One region of the Brenneria nigrifluens DSM 30175 genome, then DNA from elsewhere that is predicted to be linked to it. Evidence: predicted binding sites of a transcription regulator. Region 1 holds the regulator's gene; each other region holds the start of a gene.
The links. Region 1 encodes PurR, which represses purine synthesis genes. Its sites were predicted from a motif close to CANGCAAACGTTTGCNTG; they were not measured.
Positions count from the first base shown of each region.

Region 1 (3,281 bases):
ATTTAAGGACTATTACCGCTCGTTGCTATCATGCGCTTATTTACCGGCCTCTTTATATTATGTTTCAGCCACCTGTTGGTGAATTTGGCGCAGGCGGCCCCGTATACGCCGGATTTGGCGCCGCAAAAGAGTAAAAAAACGGCTACCGTCAAAGTCATTGCAACCGCCGATAACGCTAAAACCCCCCGCTCCACCAGACATAAACGGCAGCAGGCGCCGTCAAGAACGACGGGCAGTACGCCGGCGCTGGTTAAAAAAAACCTCAAAAAATTGCCGCCGGAAACCCGCCACAGGCTTTACTCCGCCCATTCCAAAACCAAAGCCGCGCGGCAAGACAAAACGGGAAAAGGATTGACGCTAAGCGAAGCGCATAAAAAACGCTTTCAACATGCCAAATTAACGGCGATGAATAAGCTGATGGGCCAGATGGGTAAACCTTATCGCTGGGGAGGGGCATCGCCGTTCACCGGCTTTGACTGCAGCGGTCTGGTTTATTACGCCTATAAAGACGTGGTCAAAATCGCTATCCCGCGCACGGCGAATGAAATGTACCACCTGCGCGATGCGGCGCCGATTAGCAAAAACGAGCTGGAAAGCGGCGATCTGGTGTTCTTCCGCATCAACAATCGCGGCGCGGCCGATCACGTTGGGGTTTATCTGGGAAACGGAAAATTCATTCAGTCGCCGCGTAGCGGCGCGGATATTCGTATTAGTAAACTGAGCGAAGATTACTGGCGGGAGCACTATGTCGGCGCACGCCGCGTGGTCACTCCCCAGACCGTTCGTTAACCGGCTAGGGGCCAACGCCTGCGCGGAGAGAATGCGGACAGGTTTTACGCTTTAAACCTGTCCGTGAAGATAAAAAAGAGACTCGGCCCAGGGCCGTTAATTCAGTACGGCGGCAAAGCTGAATATCAAGATCATCGCCAGCGCGCCGATGGTAGCCAGCAACGATATTTTCAGGTCAGTATCCATAGGCGTCTCCTTTTTCGCGCACACCAATTATCAAAAGAAAGTATCGACCGTCCAAACTTCAGGGTAAAACTGCGTATTGCGATTGACAGTCTTTCATAGTTTGAGAAAAAAATCTCATACCGGCGTCTCGCTAATAGTATAAATTACCGCTTCCACTTTAGTGGCAAATCGGACAAAATCCGCTGTCTGACGACAGGCCGCGTATGGGTGTATCGGTCGAAAAACGCCAGCCTTGCCCCTTCAGGTGTAACATTCGGCATTCTCCTTCTGAAACCCTGTTTTTATCTGGAAAGAGAACATTAAACGCAGGCAAACGATTAACAATATACTTACGACTGTAAGTAAGTCGCTTCAGGAGTCATTTTTACATGGCAACGATCAAAGATGTGGCAAAACGTGCTGGCGTTTCTACCACAACCGTATCGCACGTGATCAACAAAACACGTTTCGTCGCCGAAGAGACCAGGGCCGCCGTCAGGACGGCAATCAAGGAATTACACTATTCACCCAGTGCCGTCGCCCGCAGCCTTAAGGTCAATCACACCAAAACCATTGGTTTGCTGGCGACCTCAAGCGAAGCTCCCTACTTTGCTGAAATCATTGAAGCCGTCGAAAACAGCTGTTACGCCAAAGGTTACACGCTGATTTTGTGTAACTCACATAACAATCTCGATAAACAGCGCGCCTATCTTTCCATGCTGGCCCAAAAACGCGTCGATGGATTGCTGGTTATGTGCGCCGAATACCCGCCTGAATTGCTCAGCATGCTGAAAGACTATCGCAACATTCCGATGGTGGTCATGGACTGGGGGCAGGCCCACAGCGATTTTACCGATACCATTATTGATAACGCCTTTGAGGGCGGCTATATGGCGGGCCGCTACCTTATAGAGCGCGGCCATCGGGATATCGGCGCCATTCCCGGCATTCAGGAACGGAATACCGGCAGCGGGCGCTATCTTGGATTTTTAAAAGCGCTGAACGACGCCAATATTCAGATTCATGATGAATGGATCGTGCAGGGAGATTTCGAGCCTGAATCCGGCTATAAGGCGATGCATCAGATTCTGGCGCAAAAACACCGGCCGACGGCGGTGTTCTGCGGCGGAGATATTATGGCTATGGGGGCAATCTGCGCCGCCGATGAGCTGGGGCTGCGCGTTCCCCAGGATATTTCGGTCATCGGATACGACAATATCCGCCATTCCCGCTTTTTCACCCCGGCGCTGACCACCATCCATCAGCCTAAAGAACGGCTGGGGCAATCGGCTTTCGCCATGTTGCTGGACCGCATCACCAGCAAGAGGGAAGACGCACAGACCATTGAGGTACACCCCGCCCTTATCGAACGCCGTTCCGTGGCCGACGGCCCATTCCGCGATTAACGACGTTACTCCTGAGAACGGAAACGCGCGCCACGCCAACAATGCTTCGGCCAATTTATACTTGTACCTTGGCCGAAGCAGTCATAAACTGAACAGCAGTTTTTAGCACGACAATCATAATTTTTACCCTAAATAATTCGAGTTGCAGGAAGGCGGCAAGGGAAGGACAAATTCGTCGGGAACGAATTTGACCAGCTAACGGCTGGCCTGCGGTGAGAGACAGGATGTCTCTCATTTAATCCCGATGAGCTTACTCAAGTAAGTGATTCGGGTGACTGACAAATCTGCCTGGAGCAGATTTGAACGCTGCTTGCAGCGGCCCCAACGGGGTGAGGCCCAGGGAGGGGCCGAGTAATGCAGCCAACGCATCTGCAGCTTGAAGTATGACGGGTATATATTTAATTCACTATCCTTTGAGCGTTAAGCGCATAGGGAGTTTGCGTATTTATCTTAGGATGAGTGCCTCTACGTGTTTGCGTACCGGCTTTTTTCTCTTCATTTTCCTCTGATATTCGGAGAGTAGACGATGGGTGATCCCACCGATACCGATTGGTAATAATTGTCTATGCTTTCCTTGCGGGTGTTTCGCGAGCAGCAAGGTAGGGAGAAATTATGAGTTCATCATGTGTAGAGGATGTCGAGGAACTGGGCCGTCATCATACGTCATGGTCCCGGATTGTGCGTGAAATGCTGGACATGGCCGATGTAAAAATCAACGGTTCCCGCCCTTTTGATATCAAGGTCAAGAATCCTGATTTTTTTAAACGCGTATTGCGTGAAGGATCATTGGGATTGGGTGAAAGTTATATGGATGGCTGGTGGGAATGTGAGCGGCTGGACGTTTTTTTTCATCGCATACTACGCGCCGGACTGGATGAAAAAATACCTCAGCACCTGAAAGATATTTTGCGCGTCGCCGCC
Region 1 is NZ_CP034036.1:2,459,243-2,462,523, forward strand. Features, by position in the region: gene EH206_RS11520 (C40 family peptidase) at 31-789, shown strand; gene cydH (cytochrome bd-I oxidase subunit CydH) at 886-975, opposite strand; gene purR (HTH-type transcriptional repressor PurR) at 1,344-2,360, shown strand; gene cfa (cyclopropane fatty acyl phospholipid synthase) at 2,973-3,281, shown strand, end outside.

Region 2 (3,281 bases), 190 kb from region 1:
CACAAACGTTCGCTGCAATAATTATCCGCGCTAAAGTCCTTCACTTCCGCCTGTTTGAGCAACCGTTGCCGGCCGGTATCCATATTCAATTCAAAGAGCGAACTCGGGGTGGTCATGGACGCGTAGCCGTAGCGCAGCAGCGCGGTTTCCGGCGTTGGGTTATACGACAGCCAGGTAACGTAGCTGGCGTCATTGAAGGTGATGTTTTTCTCTTCCCGCGTCTGCCAGTTAATTTGCCGCAGGCTGGTAAGTCCCCGCTCCCTTTCCTCCACCACCAGCCAGTCGCGAAACAGCTCGAAACCTTCAATAACGCGCTGCTCCCGCGGCGCAATCAGCGTTTCCAGGCTACCTTCCCCTGCTTCCAGCGTTCGATACAGACCAAAGTTTTTTCCTTCCCGGTTGGAGCGCAGGTAAAAGGCGTCCCGATAGTGGTCGACGCCATACTCGTGATCTTTACGCCGGGGGATAAACACCTGCGGCGCGGCGTCATGGCGCGCCGCGTCGATCAGCAGCACCTCGGTTGTGGTGGTGCTGCTAAGGTAAACGATGATATAACGTTCCGAGGTCGTCTTGCCCAGGCTGACGTAATAGGTATCATCCTTCTCCTCATACACCAGTTCATCGGCCGCCGGATCGTTTCCCAGCCGATGGCGATAAACCTGATACGGCAATAAGGTTTGCGGATGTTTGCGCACGTAATAAAGCATGCCGGAGTCAGCCGACCACTCCGCCCCGGAGGAGACCTTTTCAATAACGTCGGGCAACCACTCGCCGCTGCGCAGATCGCGAAACCGAATGTCGTACTGCCGGCGGGACAGAAAATCCTCCGACAACACCAACAGCTGATTATCCGGGCTAACCTCCAGCGTCCCCAGGCTATAAAACTCATGATTCTCCGCCCGCTGATTGCCGTCCAGCAGCGTCTCCCATTCATCCGTCACGCTTTCGGGCTGGCGACGATAGATGGGATATTCTTTGCCCGGCTCATAGCGGCTCTGGTAACGGTAACCCTTTCTGACGTAGGGAACCGACATATCCTCCGATGGTATCCGGTTGACCATTTCGTCATACAACGACTGTTTCAGCCCGTCATAAGGCGCCATCACCTCGCGGCTGTAGCGGTTCTCCTGATGCAGATAGGCCAGCACGTCAGGATCGCTACGCTGGTCGTCGCGCAGCCAATAGTAGTTATCGATGCGTGTATCATTATGAACGGTCAGCGGATGGGGTCTTTTTGCTGCTTGCGGTGCTGTCATGTTATTCAGGTCCTTGGTTCGTGAATAAAAAGAGTGGCACGATTCCCGTCCGATGCCAAGTCACGGCGGCGTTTTCCCTACCGCGCCGCATGGCCTCGGATGCGTACGCAAACGTTTTCGTTTATACTGCGCCCATTTTTCACAACCATATCGGGTATAGGCTATGTTAACGATTGGAACAGCCCTGCGCGCCGACGCCACGCGCGTGATGCTGCTTGGCTCCGGTGAGTTGGGCAAGGAAGTCGCCATTGAGTGTCAACGTTTGGGTATCGAGGTGATCGCCGTTGATCGCTACGCCGATGCGCCTGCCATGCAGGTTGCCCATCGCAGCCACGTCATTGATATGCTGGACGGCGCGGCGTTAAAGGCGTTGGTTGAATCCGAACGCCCTGATTATATCTTGCCCGAGATTGAGGCCATCGCCACCGATATGCTGGTGACGCTCGAACGGCAAGGCCATCGCGTGGTGCCCTGCGCGCAAGCAACCCGCCTGACGATGAATCGCGAGGGCATTCGCCGCCTGGCGGCCGAAACGCTGGGCGTGCCGACCTCAAGCTATCGCTTTGCCGACGACGAAACCGGCTTTCATCAGGCGGTGGCGGACATTGGCTACCCCTGTATCGTCAAGCCGGTGATGAGTTCATCTGGCAAAGGACAAAGTCTGCTGCGGGAATCCGGTCAGTTGGATAAGGCCTGGCGCTATGCCCAGCAGGGCGGGCGCGCCGGCGGCGGGCGGGTTATCGTTGAGGGATTAGTCGATTTTGATTTCGAAATCACCCTGCTGACCATCCACGCGGTGGACGGTATTCACTTCTGCGCCCCCATCGGCCACCGTCAGGAGGACGGCGACTATCGCGAATCCTGGCAGCCACAGCAAATGAGCCCGCTGGCGCTGGAGCGGGCGCAAAAAATAGCCGCCGAGGTGGTAAAAGCGCTGGGTGGCTACGGGCTGTTCGGCGTGGAGCTGTTTGTCTGCGGCGACGAGGTTATTTTCAGCGAAGTCTCGCCGCGCCCCCATGATACCGGGATGGTGACGATGATCTCGCAGGATCTGTCAGAATTTGCCCTGCATGTGCGCGCCTTTCTCGGATTGCCGATCGGCGCCATTCGTCAATACGGCGCCGCGGCCTCCGCGGTGATTCTTCCGGAGCTGGATAGCCGCAACGTGCGCTATCAGCGGCTGGAGAGCGCCTTGCTCCCCCACACCCAGATCCGCCTGTTCGGCAAACCGGAAATCAGCGGCAAACGCCGGATGGGCGTGGCGCTGGCAAGCGCGCAAACCAGCGACGATGCCGTTGCGCTGGCGAAAAAAACCGCGGCGGCGGTGAAGGTCAGCGGTTAAGCTCTGTCGAGTCGGTATAAAGCCATCCGCGTGGATGGCTTTATACCGTCGGCAACCTTGTCTTATTATCCTTTCGCCCCGGCTACCGCTTCACGCGCCAGTTCGGTGATACGCGCATAATCGCCGCTTTCCAGCGCATCGTTCGGCACCAGCCAGGAGCCGCCGACGCACAGTACGCTTTTCAGCGCCAGATAATCACGGTAGTTGTTGGGCGTAATCCCCCCGGTGGGACAGAAGCGAATTTGCGCGAACGGCCCGGCGATCGCCTGTAACGCTTTAACGCCGCCGTTGGCTTCCGCCGGGAAGAATTTAAACTCGCGTAAACCGTAATCCATCCCCAGCATCAGTTCAGAGACGGTGCTGATCCCCGGGATCAGCGGGATGCTGCCCTCCGTTGCCGCCCGCAGCAACGGTTCCGTCAGTCCCGGACTGATGGCGAATTGCGCCCCGGCCTCGGTTACCGCGGCCAGCTGTTGCGGATTGGTTACCGTACCGGCGCCAACAATCGCTTCAGGCACCGCTTTGGCAATAGCGCGGATAGCGTCTACGGCGCAGTCGGTGCGCAATGTCAGCTCCAGAACGCGAACGCCGCCGGCAACCAGGGCTTTTGCCATCGGCACCGCATGTTCCAGCTTGTTGACCACGATAACGGGAACCACGGGGCCCGCCGTCAAAATTTGTTC
Region 2 is NZ_CP034036.1:2,648,003-2,651,283, forward strand. Features, by position in the region: gene EH206_RS12495 (S9 family peptidase) at 1-1,256, opposite strand, end outside; gene purT (formate-dependent phosphoribosylglycinamide formyltransferase) at 1,420-2,598, shown strand; gene EH206_RS12505 (bifunctional 4-hydroxy-2-oxoglutarate aldolase/2-dehydro-3-deoxy-phosphogluconate aldolase) at 2,664-3,281, opposite strand, start outside.
Region 2: purT (formate-dependent phosphoribosylglycinamide formyltransferase) is a predicted target of PurR. The motif match lies at 1,361-1,378, and genes of this name have one in related genera.

Region 3 (3,281 bases), 2.0 Mb from region 1:
ATCGCGATGCCGTGTTCGTTGGCGGCGGCAATGACTTCATCGTCACGGATAGATCCGCCCGGTTGGATCACGCAGGTAATGCCTACGGCCGCCGCGGCGTCAATGCCGTCGCGGAAGGGGAAGAATGCGTCGGACGCCATGGCTGAACCTTTGACCTCCAGCCCTTCGTCAGCGGCCTTGATACCGGCAATTTTGGCGGAGTAGACGCGGCTCATCTGGCCGGCGCCGATGCCGATGGTCATATTGTCGCGGGCGTAGACAATGGCGTTGGATTTTACGAACTTGGCCACCTTCCAGCAGAACAGCGCATCGCGCAGTTCCTGTTCGTTGGGCTGACGCTCGGTCACCACGCGCAGTTGCGATGCATCGACCATGCCCAGATCGCGCTCCTGTACCAACAGACCGCCGTTTACGCGCTTAAAGTCCAAACCGGGAACGCGTTGTTGCCATGCGCCGCTGATCAGAACACGCACGTTTTGTTTGGCCGCGGTAACTTTTAACGCGGCGTCGCTGACGGATGGCGCAATAATCACCTCGACAAACTGACGGCTGACGATCGCCTGTGCCGTCTCTTCGTCCAGCTCGCGGTTGAAAGCGATGATGCCGCCGAAAGCAGAGGTCGGGTCGGTTTGGTAGGCGCGCTCATAGGCGTCGAGAATCGAGTCGCCAATCGCCACGCCGCAGGGGTTGGCATGTTTGACGATGACGCAGGTGGCTTCGGTGAACTCTTTTACACACTCCAGCGCGGCGTCGGTGTCGGCGATATTGTTATAAGACAGCGCTTTGCCTTGTAATTGCCGCGAAGTGGCGACGGACGCTTCCGTTACGTTTTCTTCTATGTAGAAAGCCGCCTGCTGGTGGCTGTTTTCACCGTAGCGCATATCCTGTTTTTTAACGTAGTTCAGATTCAGCGTGCGCGGGAAACGGCCTGACGGTTTATCCGTTTCGCCATAATACGGCGGCACCAGCGAACCAAAGTAGTTGGCAATCATGCTGTCATAGGCCGCGGTGTGCTCAAATGCCTTGATAGCCAGATCGAAACGGGTTTCGTAAGTCAGCGAACCGCCGTTGGCGTCGATTTCACTAATAATGCTCTCGTAGTCGCCGCTCTTGACCACGATGGCGACGTCTTTATGGTTTTTGGCCGCGGAGCGCACCATGGTAGGCCCGCCGATATCGATATTTTCGATGGCGTCTTCCAGCGTGCAGTTTTCACGGGCGACGGTCTGGGCGAAGGGATAGAGATTCACCACAACCATATCGATCGGCTGGATATCGTGTTGGGCCATAACGGCGTCATCCTGGCCGCGTCGGCCGAGAATGCCGCCATGGACTTTGGGGTGCAGGGTTTTAACGCGTCCGTCCATCATTTCCGGGAAGCCGGTGTAGTCCGATACCTCGGTGACCGCCAAGCCGGCATCGGCCAGCAAACGGGCGGTTCCGCCGGTTGAAAGAAGCTCAACGCCACGTTGGGACAGAGCCTGAGCAAATTCGACAATACCCGCTTTGTCAGAAACGCTGAGCAAAGCGCGGCGGATAGGACGACGTTGTTGCATGATGATGTTATCCCTTGGATTTGATAATCATTGAAGAGCGGTACGTGAATATCGTCTTTTATGACGCATGATGGCGAGATAAAGAGAAATATTCAGTTAGCGTTCACAGAAATACGCTGGTTTTAACGCGGGAGAATTGTAGCGAAAACGTTTGCGTGATGCTCGTCAAATTTTGATCATATCCCGCTCTGTGGATAACTTTGTGTAAAAAAGGGTATAAGGCCGGGTTTTGCTGTGGAATGCAGCAATCGACCATTTTTATGCGAAATACCTGTTGCGGCCTGCGCAGAACGCCCTATAATGCGCCTCCACTGACAGGGCAACGGCGGCAACGCGGTTGTGATGACGGTAGGAAGCCAGGCAATAATCACTTGACTTCACAGCGGAATTGCATAACATATGCGGCCCGCGCCACGGCGTAACGTGGCACTGCTCTTTAACAATTTAATCAGACAATCTGTGTGGGCACTCACAAGACGATATCCGCAAACGATATAAAAAGTCTTGAAGAGTGACTGACAGTAAATTCATTACGAATAAACAGTTATAAATTCTTTGAGCATGCTATTAACTTAGCGAATCAAACAAATCTTAAATTGAAGAGTTTGATCATGGCTCAGATTGAACGCTGGCGGCAGGCCTAACACATGCAAGTCGAGCGGTAGCACAGGGGAGCTTGCTCCTTGGGTGACGAGCGGCGGACGGGTGAGTAATGTCTGGGAAACTGCCTGATGGAGGGGGATAACTACTGGAAACGGTAGCTAATACCGCATAACCTCGCAAGAGCAAAGTGGGGGACCTTATGGCCTCACGCCATCGGATGTGCCCAGATGGGATTAGCTGGTAGGTGGGGTAAAGGCTCACCTAGGCGACGATCCCTAGCTGGTCTGAGAGGATGACCAGCCACACTGGAACTGAGACACGGTCCAGACTCCTACGGGAGGCAGCAGTGGGGAATATTGCACAATGGGGGAAACCCTGATGCAGCCATGCCGCGTGTGTGAAGAAGGCCTTCGGGTTGTAAAGCACTTTCAGCGGGGAGGAAGGCAACAAGCTTAATAATCTTGTTGATTGACGTTACCCGCAGAAGAAGCACCGGCTAACTCCGTGCCAGCAGCCGCGGTAATACGGAGGGTGCAAGCGTTAATCGGAATGACTGGGCGTAAAGCGCACGCAGGCGGTCTGTTAAGTTGGATGTGAAATCCCCGGGCTTAACCTGGGAACTGCATTCAAAACTGACAGGCTAGAGTCTCGTAGAGGGGGGTAGAATTCCAGGTGTAGCGGTGAAATGCGTAGAGATCTGGAGGAATACCGGTGGCGAAGGCGGCCCCCTGGACGAAGACTGACGCTCAGGTGCGAAAGCGTGGGGAGCAAACAGGATTAGATACCCTGGTAGTCCACGCCGTAAACGATGTCGACTTGGAGGCTGTGGTCTTGAACCGTGGCTTCCGGAGCTAACGCGTTAAGTCGACCGCCTGGGGAGTACGGCCGCAAGGTTAAAACTCAAATGAATTGACGGGGGCCCGCACAAGCGGTGGAGCATGTGGTTTAATTCGATGCAACGCGAAGAACCTTACCTACTCTTGACATCCTCAGAAGAGACTGGAGACAGTCTTGTGCCTTCGGGAACTGAGAGACAGGTGCTGCATGGCTGTCGTCAGCTCGTGTTGTGAAATGTTGGGTTAAGTCCCGCAACGAGCGCAACCCTTATCCTTTGTTGCCAGC
Region 3 is NZ_CP034036.1:4,494,013-4,497,293, reverse strand. Features, by position in the region: gene purH (bifunctional phosphoribosylaminoimidazolecarboxamide formyltransferase/IMP cyclohydrolase) at 1-1,556, opposite strand, end outside; rRNA gene EH206_RS21070 (16S ribosomal RNA) at 2,150-3,281, shown strand, end outside.
Region 3: purH (bifunctional phosphoribosylaminoimidazolecarboxamide formyltransferase/IMP cyclohydrolase) is a predicted target of PurR. The motif match lies at 1,697-1,714, and genes of this name have one in related genera.